2 regions of the Planctobacterium sp. AWH2_060 genome follow, and region 1 is predicted to be linked to the other one. Evidence: predicted binding sites of a transcription regulator. Region 1 holds the regulator's gene; the other holds the start of a gene.
What was found. The regulator FNR, encoded in region 1, switches genes on or off when oxygen is low (the NO sensors DNR and NnrR bind a similar motif). The targets are predictions, from matches to a motif close to TTGATCTAGATCAA.
Positions count from the first base shown of each region.

Region 2: the regulator FNR is predicted to act here: its motif matches at 1,980-1,993, upstream of ACXAD8_RS04840 (universal stress protein).

Region 1 covers NZ_JBSWTG010000001.1:669,524-673,738, forward strand. Annotated here, with positions in the region: gene ttcA (tRNA 2-thiocytidine(32) synthetase TtcA) at 1-439, opposite strand, end outside; gene uspE (universal stress protein UspE) at 552-1,484, opposite strand; gene fnr (fumarate/nitrate reduction transcriptional regulator Fnr) at 1,593-2,321, opposite strand; gene ACXAD8_RS02930 (sulfite exporter TauE/SafE family protein) at 2,357-3,019, opposite strand; gene ccoS (cbb3-type cytochrome oxidase assembly protein CcoS) at 3,027-3,206, opposite strand; gene ACXAD8_RS02940 (heavy metal translocating P-type ATPase) at 3,208-4,215, opposite strand, start outside.
Region 2 covers NZ_JBSWTG010000001.1:1,108,889-1,113,103, forward strand. Annotated here, with positions in the region: gene ACXAD8_RS04835 (efflux RND transporter permease subunit) at 1-1,427, shown strand, start outside; gene ACXAD8_RS04840 (universal stress protein) at 1,483-1,881, opposite strand; gene ACXAD8_RS04845 (hypothetical protein) at 2,166-2,705, shown strand; gene ACXAD8_RS04850 (GNAT family N-acetyltransferase) at 3,298-3,765, opposite strand; gene ACXAD8_RS04855 (GNAT family N-acetyltransferase) at 3,765-4,215, opposite strand, start outside.

The DNA of each region.
Region 1 (4,215 bases):
CTAACTCCTGAGCTGTGCGATATAAAATACCGCGTCTTAAGCGGCTGCACAGTGAACAGGTGGTTTTGCCTTCCGGAATTTTCTCTTTGACGATGGAGTAGGTGTCTTCATTGACGATTTTATAATCCACGCCAAGTTGGCTCAGGTATTCAGGTAAAACATGTTCGGGGAAGCCGGGTTGTTTTTGATCCAGGTTTACCGCCACAATATCAAACTGAATTGGCGCGATTTTCTGCAGAAACATCAGAATATCCAGCAGGGTATAACTGTCTTTGCCGCCTGACAAACACACCATTACCTTGTCACCGTCTTCAATCATGTTGAAATCGGCAATGGCTTTACCAACGCATCGACGCAAGCGCTTTTGCAATTTGTTAAAGCTATATTGTTGTTTACTCTTTGTTAAATGATTAACCGCGACTGCTGCTTCTGCTGACATTTATATTACTCTGAACCCGTTTGACACATTAATGCATCTAATACCTGATTACCCGGGTATTAAATGGCGGCAGAGTATACCTTAATTTTAATTTTAGCGCATAGTATTGCGTTCAGACTTTAACCGGCGATTCAAAGCCTTCGGGTTTTAATGCCAGGACATCGCAATCCAACATATCAATGACATGTTCGGCAGTATTACCGATTAATGCTGCGGAAATGCCCTGGCGACCGACTGTGCCAATAACAACTAATTCTGCATCTTGTAGTCTGGCTATGGCGGGGATCACATCTTCCGGTAAGCCTTCTTTAACATGGCAAAAATCCGCAGCGATACCGTATTTTTCAGCGTGCTGCCGCATATTATCTTCATGATAATTTTTAACGGATTGATTGTAGGTTTGCGGATCAAATTCTGGGATTTCAATTGCAATGTTGATTGGCGTGCCTGGGTAGGAATTTACCAGGTGGACATTGCCATTGAGTAACTCTGCCATTTCCAGACAGGTGGCAGAAATTCTGTTGTTGAGGGAGACATGGGCTTCGTCTTCACTGCCGACATTAACCGCACCAATTATTGCGCCGTTTTCTGGCCAAGCATGGTCTTTAACCAATAATACCGATTTGGGCGATTTGCGCAGAAGGTGCCAGTCCGTGGGCGTGAATATCACGGATTTTAAAGTGTCATGCTGTTGGGTGCCTTTGACAATAAGGTCGTAATCAGCCGCGATGGCTTCCACTATGATGCTTTCGTATGGGCGATTGTGCCAGACAACCTTAACATCCACCTGAATGCCATGAGCGTTGGGCTGTTGTTCAATCAAACTCACCAGCCATTCAGTGCGGTCATCCACCACGGCCTGGCGCATGATTTCTCGCTCTTCCACAGATAACATGGTGGTCATATCGTAGGAAAAGTCGTATATCGACAGAAACGCCGTCACCCGGCCGTCGCATTTGTTGGCTAGTTCCAGCGCACGGGCCAGAGATTTTTGTTGCTCCTCGGTAGGATCAACAACCGCTAATATTTTATTGAAGCCACTCATAGCATTTTCCTAAACAGTGATAAAAACACTATAAGTGTAAGAACAGCATCAAAAATTTGCCAGTTAATCTATTGTGGTAGATCAAAGAATGTGTAAAAAGAGTTTACCTTATTTACACTGCGGGCTAATGGTATTGCTCTTTTCTTCCAGTACTGCAGCGTTATTAATGTTAATTAACTTGCCTTCCACAGTAAGCACGCCTTCTTTATTAAATTTGGATAGCAGGCGGGAGATGGTTTCCACGGTCAAACCCAGCAAATTGCCAATTTCACTGCGGGTCATGGTGAGCCTGAACTGATTAGCGGAAAAACCCCTTTGATTAAAACGCAGCGACAGCGAGTGTAAAAAGTAGGCTAAACGCTCTTCAGCCGTACGTTGATTTAACAGCATAAACATTTGTTGGTCTTGCTTGATTTCAGCGCTCATCAGGCGCATCAGTTGCTTTCTCAGCGCAGGTAATTCATCGGAAAGTTTGTCCAGTGTGGCAAAGGGGATTTCACAAACCATTGAGGTTTCCAGAGCCTGGGTGACAGTTTGGTGAGCCTCTTCTGACATGCTGTCAAAACCAATGACCTCACCCGGCAGATGAAACGCAGTAATTTGCTCTTCGCCATTTTGGCTGATGGCATAGGACTTAAAGGAGCCGGAACGCACAGCGTATAGTGCATTGAGTTTGTCACCGGTTTCGAACAGTCTTTCACCTTTTTGAATAGGCTTTTTCCGTTGAATAATATCGTCAAGCTTATCCATCTCGTTATTGCTCAAATTAAAGGGTAAACACAACTGACTAAAGCTGCAGTTTTGGCAGTGTAGTGGATAACGAGCTTGACTAACCATAGATTGTAACAATCCCTTAAAGTGCTGAGCGGTAACTATAAATGATGGGACAGGGCTTGTGCAATGGTAAAACCACCATATAAAAATAATGCAATAGCAATCACTTGTCTCACTCTCGGAGAGCGAGTGAAATTAAGCAGTTCTTTGCTGGAAAAGGCTATTAGCAAGGTGGCGGGCAGTGTACCTAATCCAAAAGCCAGCATTTGCAAAGCACTTAAGGTGGCATTGCCACTGGCGATGCTCCAGGCAAGGGTTGAATAAACCAATCCACAGGGCAGCCACCCCCAGATTAATCCATAGGGCAATGCGTAAAGCGGGCTTTTAAAAGGCACCAGTCGTTTACCCAGGGGCGATATGATCCTCCAAAATCTGGCTCCTAAAGCTTCAAGGCGAGCGAGTATTCGCCACCAGTTGCCAATATAGGCCCCTAATAACAGCAAAAAGACTCCGCTTAACAACTTTAAAATAACGATACCGCTGGCAACCTGATGGCTGAATATCTGGCCCAAAGAGCCTGCAATAAATCCGGCGGTACTGTAACTTATGATTCTGCCCAGGTTATAGCTAAGCGCATAAGGGAGTAGTGGGTTGCCTTTTGGGATAGCGTAATTTAATCCGGCGATTACACCGCCGCACATGGCACTGCAATGAATGCTGCCTGCGATTCCGATCAATAGTGCGGCAAATAAGTCGTTCACAATATGGCTATTGTTCTTTTTTGGAGTTGGCTTTAGATGCGTCTTTTACATCATCATCGAACAGGATGCTGTGTCCATGACGTTCCAGATCTTTAAATTGTTCGCTACGCACCGCCCAAAAAAAGATGGCGATTGCGGCAATCACTAAAATAATGGCCAGCGGGATCAATACGTAAATAATGCTCATTTTAATCGCCTTTTTGTTTATTAATGCGCAGCGAGTTAAATGTCACAATCAGCGAGCTCAGTGACATTCCGATAACCGCTCCCCATGGAGGTAATAATCCGCTCACAGCAAAGGGCAGAACCAATAAATTGTAACCCAAAGCCCAGGCGAAGTTTTGTTTAATAATACGCTGGGTCTTAAGGGATACGCTGAGCAAGGTATTAATGGCTGAGAAGTTGTCTTTCAGCATAATAATGTCAGCGGCATTTTGCGCAAAATCGCTGGCGCCGTTTACCGCCACCGAAATATCCGCGCCGGCTAAAACGGGTGCGTCATTTACCCCATCACCCACCATTAAAATGACTTCGCCTTTGGATTGCAGGGTTTGCAGGTACGCCAGTTTTTGTTCTGGCTTAACGCTGTGCTGGAATTCCTCAACGGCTAACTTTTTGGCAAGTTCAGAGACCTTTTGTTGGTTGTCACCGCTCAATAAAAGCGATTTACCGCGTCTCGGCTGACTAAAAAACTGTTCAACTTCTTCTCTTAACTCATCTTCAAGTTGGAATTGTGCCAGTGTGGTTTGCTGTTGCGACTCTGATAACTGGCTAAGATAGACATCAGCCTGGCCCTGATGAGTGCAGCCAGTAAAGGGGCTGTTACCCATTCGGTAAAGCTTTCCTGCAACCCAACCTTGAATGCCTTCACCCGGAAATATTTTAACATCCTGACATTCTACAGTGGGAGCCTGTAAAAACGCTTTGGCAATGGGATGCTCTGAATGGCTCTCAATACTGGCGGCAATGCTTAATATCTGCTCATCCGGCAGTGAACTGAGGTTTTGCCATTGCTTAATTCGTGGCTGTCCTTTGGTTAAGGTGCCGGTTTTATCAAAGGCAAAAGTGGTGACTTTATTGAGCGTTTCTAACAGGTCGGTGCGCTTTATCACTAAACCAACCTCATTGAGTTTACTCATGGCGGCAGTAAATGCAGTTGGTGTGGCCAGTCCAAGTGCACAAGGGCAGGTGGCGAC
Region 2 (4,215 bases), 440 kb from region 1:
GAATGGATAATCGCAACCGACTTTGGCTGAACTACAACATCAACGGCAACTACACCCTGGATGAAGTAGAAAAAACTGTAACTAAGCTGGAAAACTTCTTGTATGCCAATCAGGAAAAATTCCACATTAAGTCTATTTACAGCTACTACACCCCTGGATTTGCAGTTTCCGGTATTACCCTAAACGATGAATTACCAATTAAGAAAAAGGATATTCAGGAAATGATTCGGGAGTCTTTGCCCGGCTTTGCTCGTGCTAAGCCCAGTTTCCGTTGGGATGATGGCGGCGGCGGTGGCGTTCGCCTGACCTTGTTGGGTCCGTCTTCAGAAAGCCTGTTGCGCATCGCTGATCAGGTGGTCCCTGTACTGAGTAATGTCGATGGGTTGGCCGATGTGAAAACTGAAATCGACGACAATCAGCGTGAATTGCAAATCCATGTGGATCGCCAAAAGGCCTATCGCTTCGGGTTAAATTCCCGTGACATTAGTAATATTGTCGCCACCGCATTGCGCGGCAACAATTTGCGTACCTTTCGACACGGCAATAATGGTGAAGTGGATATTCGTCTGATGTTTGATGAGGCTCTGCAGCACTCGATTCAAGAGTTAAAGTCGTTGCCGGTAGCCCGTGACGGTAATAAAACAGTCACGCTGGATATGGTTGCGGATTTAAAAGTCACTAGTCGACTATCACAAATCAATCGTTACTACCGCCAGACAGCAATCGCCATCGGAGCCAACCTGGAAGAGGAAATGACTCTGGAAGAAGCTCGCGAGAATATTGAGAAGATCATGGGCAATCTGGAATTACCCACTGGTTACAGTTGGTCACTGGATGGCAGCTTCCGTCAGCAGCGCGAATCAGAAGCCATCATGCAAACCAATATGCTACTGGCTATCGCCATGATTTACATTGTGATGGCGGCTTTATTTGAGTCGTTATTGTTACCCACAGCGGTAATCACCTCGTTGTTATTTTCATTCACCGGGGTGTTCTGGACCTTCGCAATTACAGCAACTCCCATGGGAACTATGGGAATGATAGGCATGTTGATCCTGATGGGCATAGTGGTAAACAACGGTATTGTCTTGGTGGACCGAATCAACCAGTTAGTCAACGAAGGTCATCGTGTCCATGATGCCATTATGGAAGGCTGCCTGACACGTGTCAGACCGGTTCTGATGACGGTTGCCACAACGGTTCTTGGCTTATTACCCCTGGCGCTGGGCGATACTAATGTTGGTGGTGATGGACCTCCCTACTCGCCTATGGCCATAGCCATCATTGGCGGTCTGGTGTTCTCCACCGTCACCAGTTTGTTCCTGGTGCCACTTGCCTATTTGTTATTACTAAAACTGCGTCGTAAAACCCGCAATATGATTAATGACAGCAAGGTGCTGGTATCCAGATTTATTAAAGCCGTTTAAGCAACAATGCGGAATTGAGCCTGACCAAATAAGTCAGGCTCTTTCCTTTTATTGCCTATTTGATTCTCACCAAAGTCACATCGCAGGGCGCATTATTTGATACGGCAGTGGCGGTTGAGCCAATTATGGACTGCAATCCTTTTTTGGAATGTGTGCCCAACAGAATCAGGTCTGCTTTTTTGCTTTTAGCCAACTTGCAGATAATTTCGTGAGGCTTCCCTACTTTTAACAGCCTATTCTTTTTCGCCACCTTAAATTCTGCCGCCATTTTTTCGAACTCCGGTATGGCTTTCTCAGTCAGCTCTTTTTGATAATCTTTGGGCAAAAAGCTGTATGGCAGCACGTTGACTACAATCAAGCGACTGGCAAACTTATCAGCTAAAGTACAGGCCTTTGCCAACAATTCACTGCCTTCATCACCTATTTCCACCGCACAAACAATGGTTTTATACATAGTTTCCTCTCAGTTAATTATCTAAGCCAGGTTCATCAACAATAGCGCCAAAACAGGCTTGAATAACTCATTAATAGCAAACTAAATGGCGCCTTGGTTTGACCTGAATCATGATTTGCTGCTGTTGCAATGAAAAAGAGTAAAAATATTTTTTGGGTTCTATGTGGAAAGTCTGATTAAGTGTCGTTAAGATGCGCTGCACTGTCTGTGTATTCAAAAAAACACAATAGCACACAAGATTCGACTACAATCGGATAGTAAAACAACAAAACAAGGAAACAGGAATGTTAAAAAAGATTGCCCTTGCCTCTTTGGTAGCAATGACCGTATCAGGTTGTTCTACCTATTCAGTTAATCGCTATGCGGTTTCTGTAGACAATATTTCAGCTTTGAAAAACATCAAAGATACTAAAATTAATATTGGTGAATTTAACGCTGCCGGCGAAAGCAAAACCAGCATCATGTGTCGTGGCGTAGGCCCAATTAAGACACCGGATGGTCAGTCGTTTGAAGGCTTTATTCGCAAAGCACTGGTTGATGAGTTAACCATGGCTGAGATTCACGATACAAATGGCCCGATCACCTTGACCGGCACCCTGGACTCCATCGACTTCAATTCAGCTTCTGGAAGCTGGGATATTGCAGTAACTATTAACTCCTCAAACGGCCAGTCAATGTCTGTTACTGAAAGCTACTCATATACCAGCAGCTTTTATGGCGAGACAGCTTGTAATCAAACAGCACAAGCTTTGATGCCTGCGGTACAAAACCTGATTGGTAAAGTTGTTCGCAATGACAAGTTTTCAGCATTAGTTCAAGGCTAATCGCTATTCAGGCAACCTGTTTCAAATGGGTTGCCTCACTCCCCAGGACAAGATCGCGAACGATTTTCGAGCGACATCTGACACAGCCTGACCTAATCGAAGCTAAAACCTATTATTTCGGCTACGTTTAAAAAAATCGATATTGACACACTCCACCTATCCCCGGACTTCAATCTTGAGTTTGTTGGTAGGTCGAAATTTATTTCGACGCCGCAGTATAGTTTAACCATCTTCGTTCGATATGAATCATCGTCGGGGCGCCGACTGCGCCTTAAGGTGACCGGGCTGTGCCCCCTTAAGAATCCCCCGCAGCCCCTGACGCGCAAAAGCATAAACTTCGCCATCAGAACAACGACGCCCATCAATGACAGCACATCCCTGATGGCTCTCATCGTTGTTTTAACTGAAGTCGTAGTTTATTGCGCGTAAAGGGGGATTAGGTTCAGCACTCCGAACAAATATTGGCGGAACCGAACCCGCAAACGAATCAGTTTTGGATTATCTCCAAATGAACATTATTAGTTTCTGGACACTACATGAGCACTCATGCTCTCGCCCTGCCTCACTCCCCACTAAAAAGAAGATTTTGCGTCTAGGCAAATGCGCGAAACGACTTTTCCATAAATACACTGTTTGGATCGTTGCCATAGTTGGCAAAAGGGCCACGCTCAACAAATCCATAACCTGCATACAGAGTCCGTGCAGGTTGGAAAAAAGGTTCGATACCCGTTTCTAAGCGTAAATATTGATACTGTCTTAATTCTGCCTGCTGAATAACATGCTCCAATAACAAGCGGCCGATGCCCTTGCCCCGATAAGCATTTGAGGTGCGCATCGACTTAATTTCCGCCCAATGGGGAGCGTGCTCCTTTAGCGCAACACATCCAGCGGCTGAGTCACCATCCCAGACACACCAAAAGTTGATATCTGTGTTTCTCAAGGATGCCAGATCCAGGGTATGTACGCTTTCCGGAGGCGATGTGGCGTACATATCCGCTATGTGTTCTTCCAGTAACGCCACTACTCTGGCGTCTGTAACAGCGTCGGGTTTAATCAGCATCAGACTATCAACTTGCGATACATTTGTACGGTTTTGCCTTCAGGATGCAAAACCGACTCAACAGGATCGAAACCACAGCGTTGATGAAACTGATGAGAGGCGGGATTAGGAGGCTCTTCATTAACTTCGCAGCACAAGGCGTCTATGCCATTTTTACGACAAAATGTTTCAGCTTGCTGATACAGCGCTTTGCCTATGCCGCGGCCTTTGTAAATTGGGCTAACAAAGATACGGTCTATATACAGGAAGTTATCGAACCGGTCACAAAACCAATTAAAATTAAACCCATGATTATCCGCGCCTTTCATAAACCCCATTACAAGACCGGAAATGGCGTACTCATCGGTACAAACTTGCACAAACGCCGCTTCGTTACACAAAAAGGCTAAAGTATCTAAATCCAGCTCGTTAACATGCGGGACTTCCCGATTGTTTAATCTGAGTATTTCA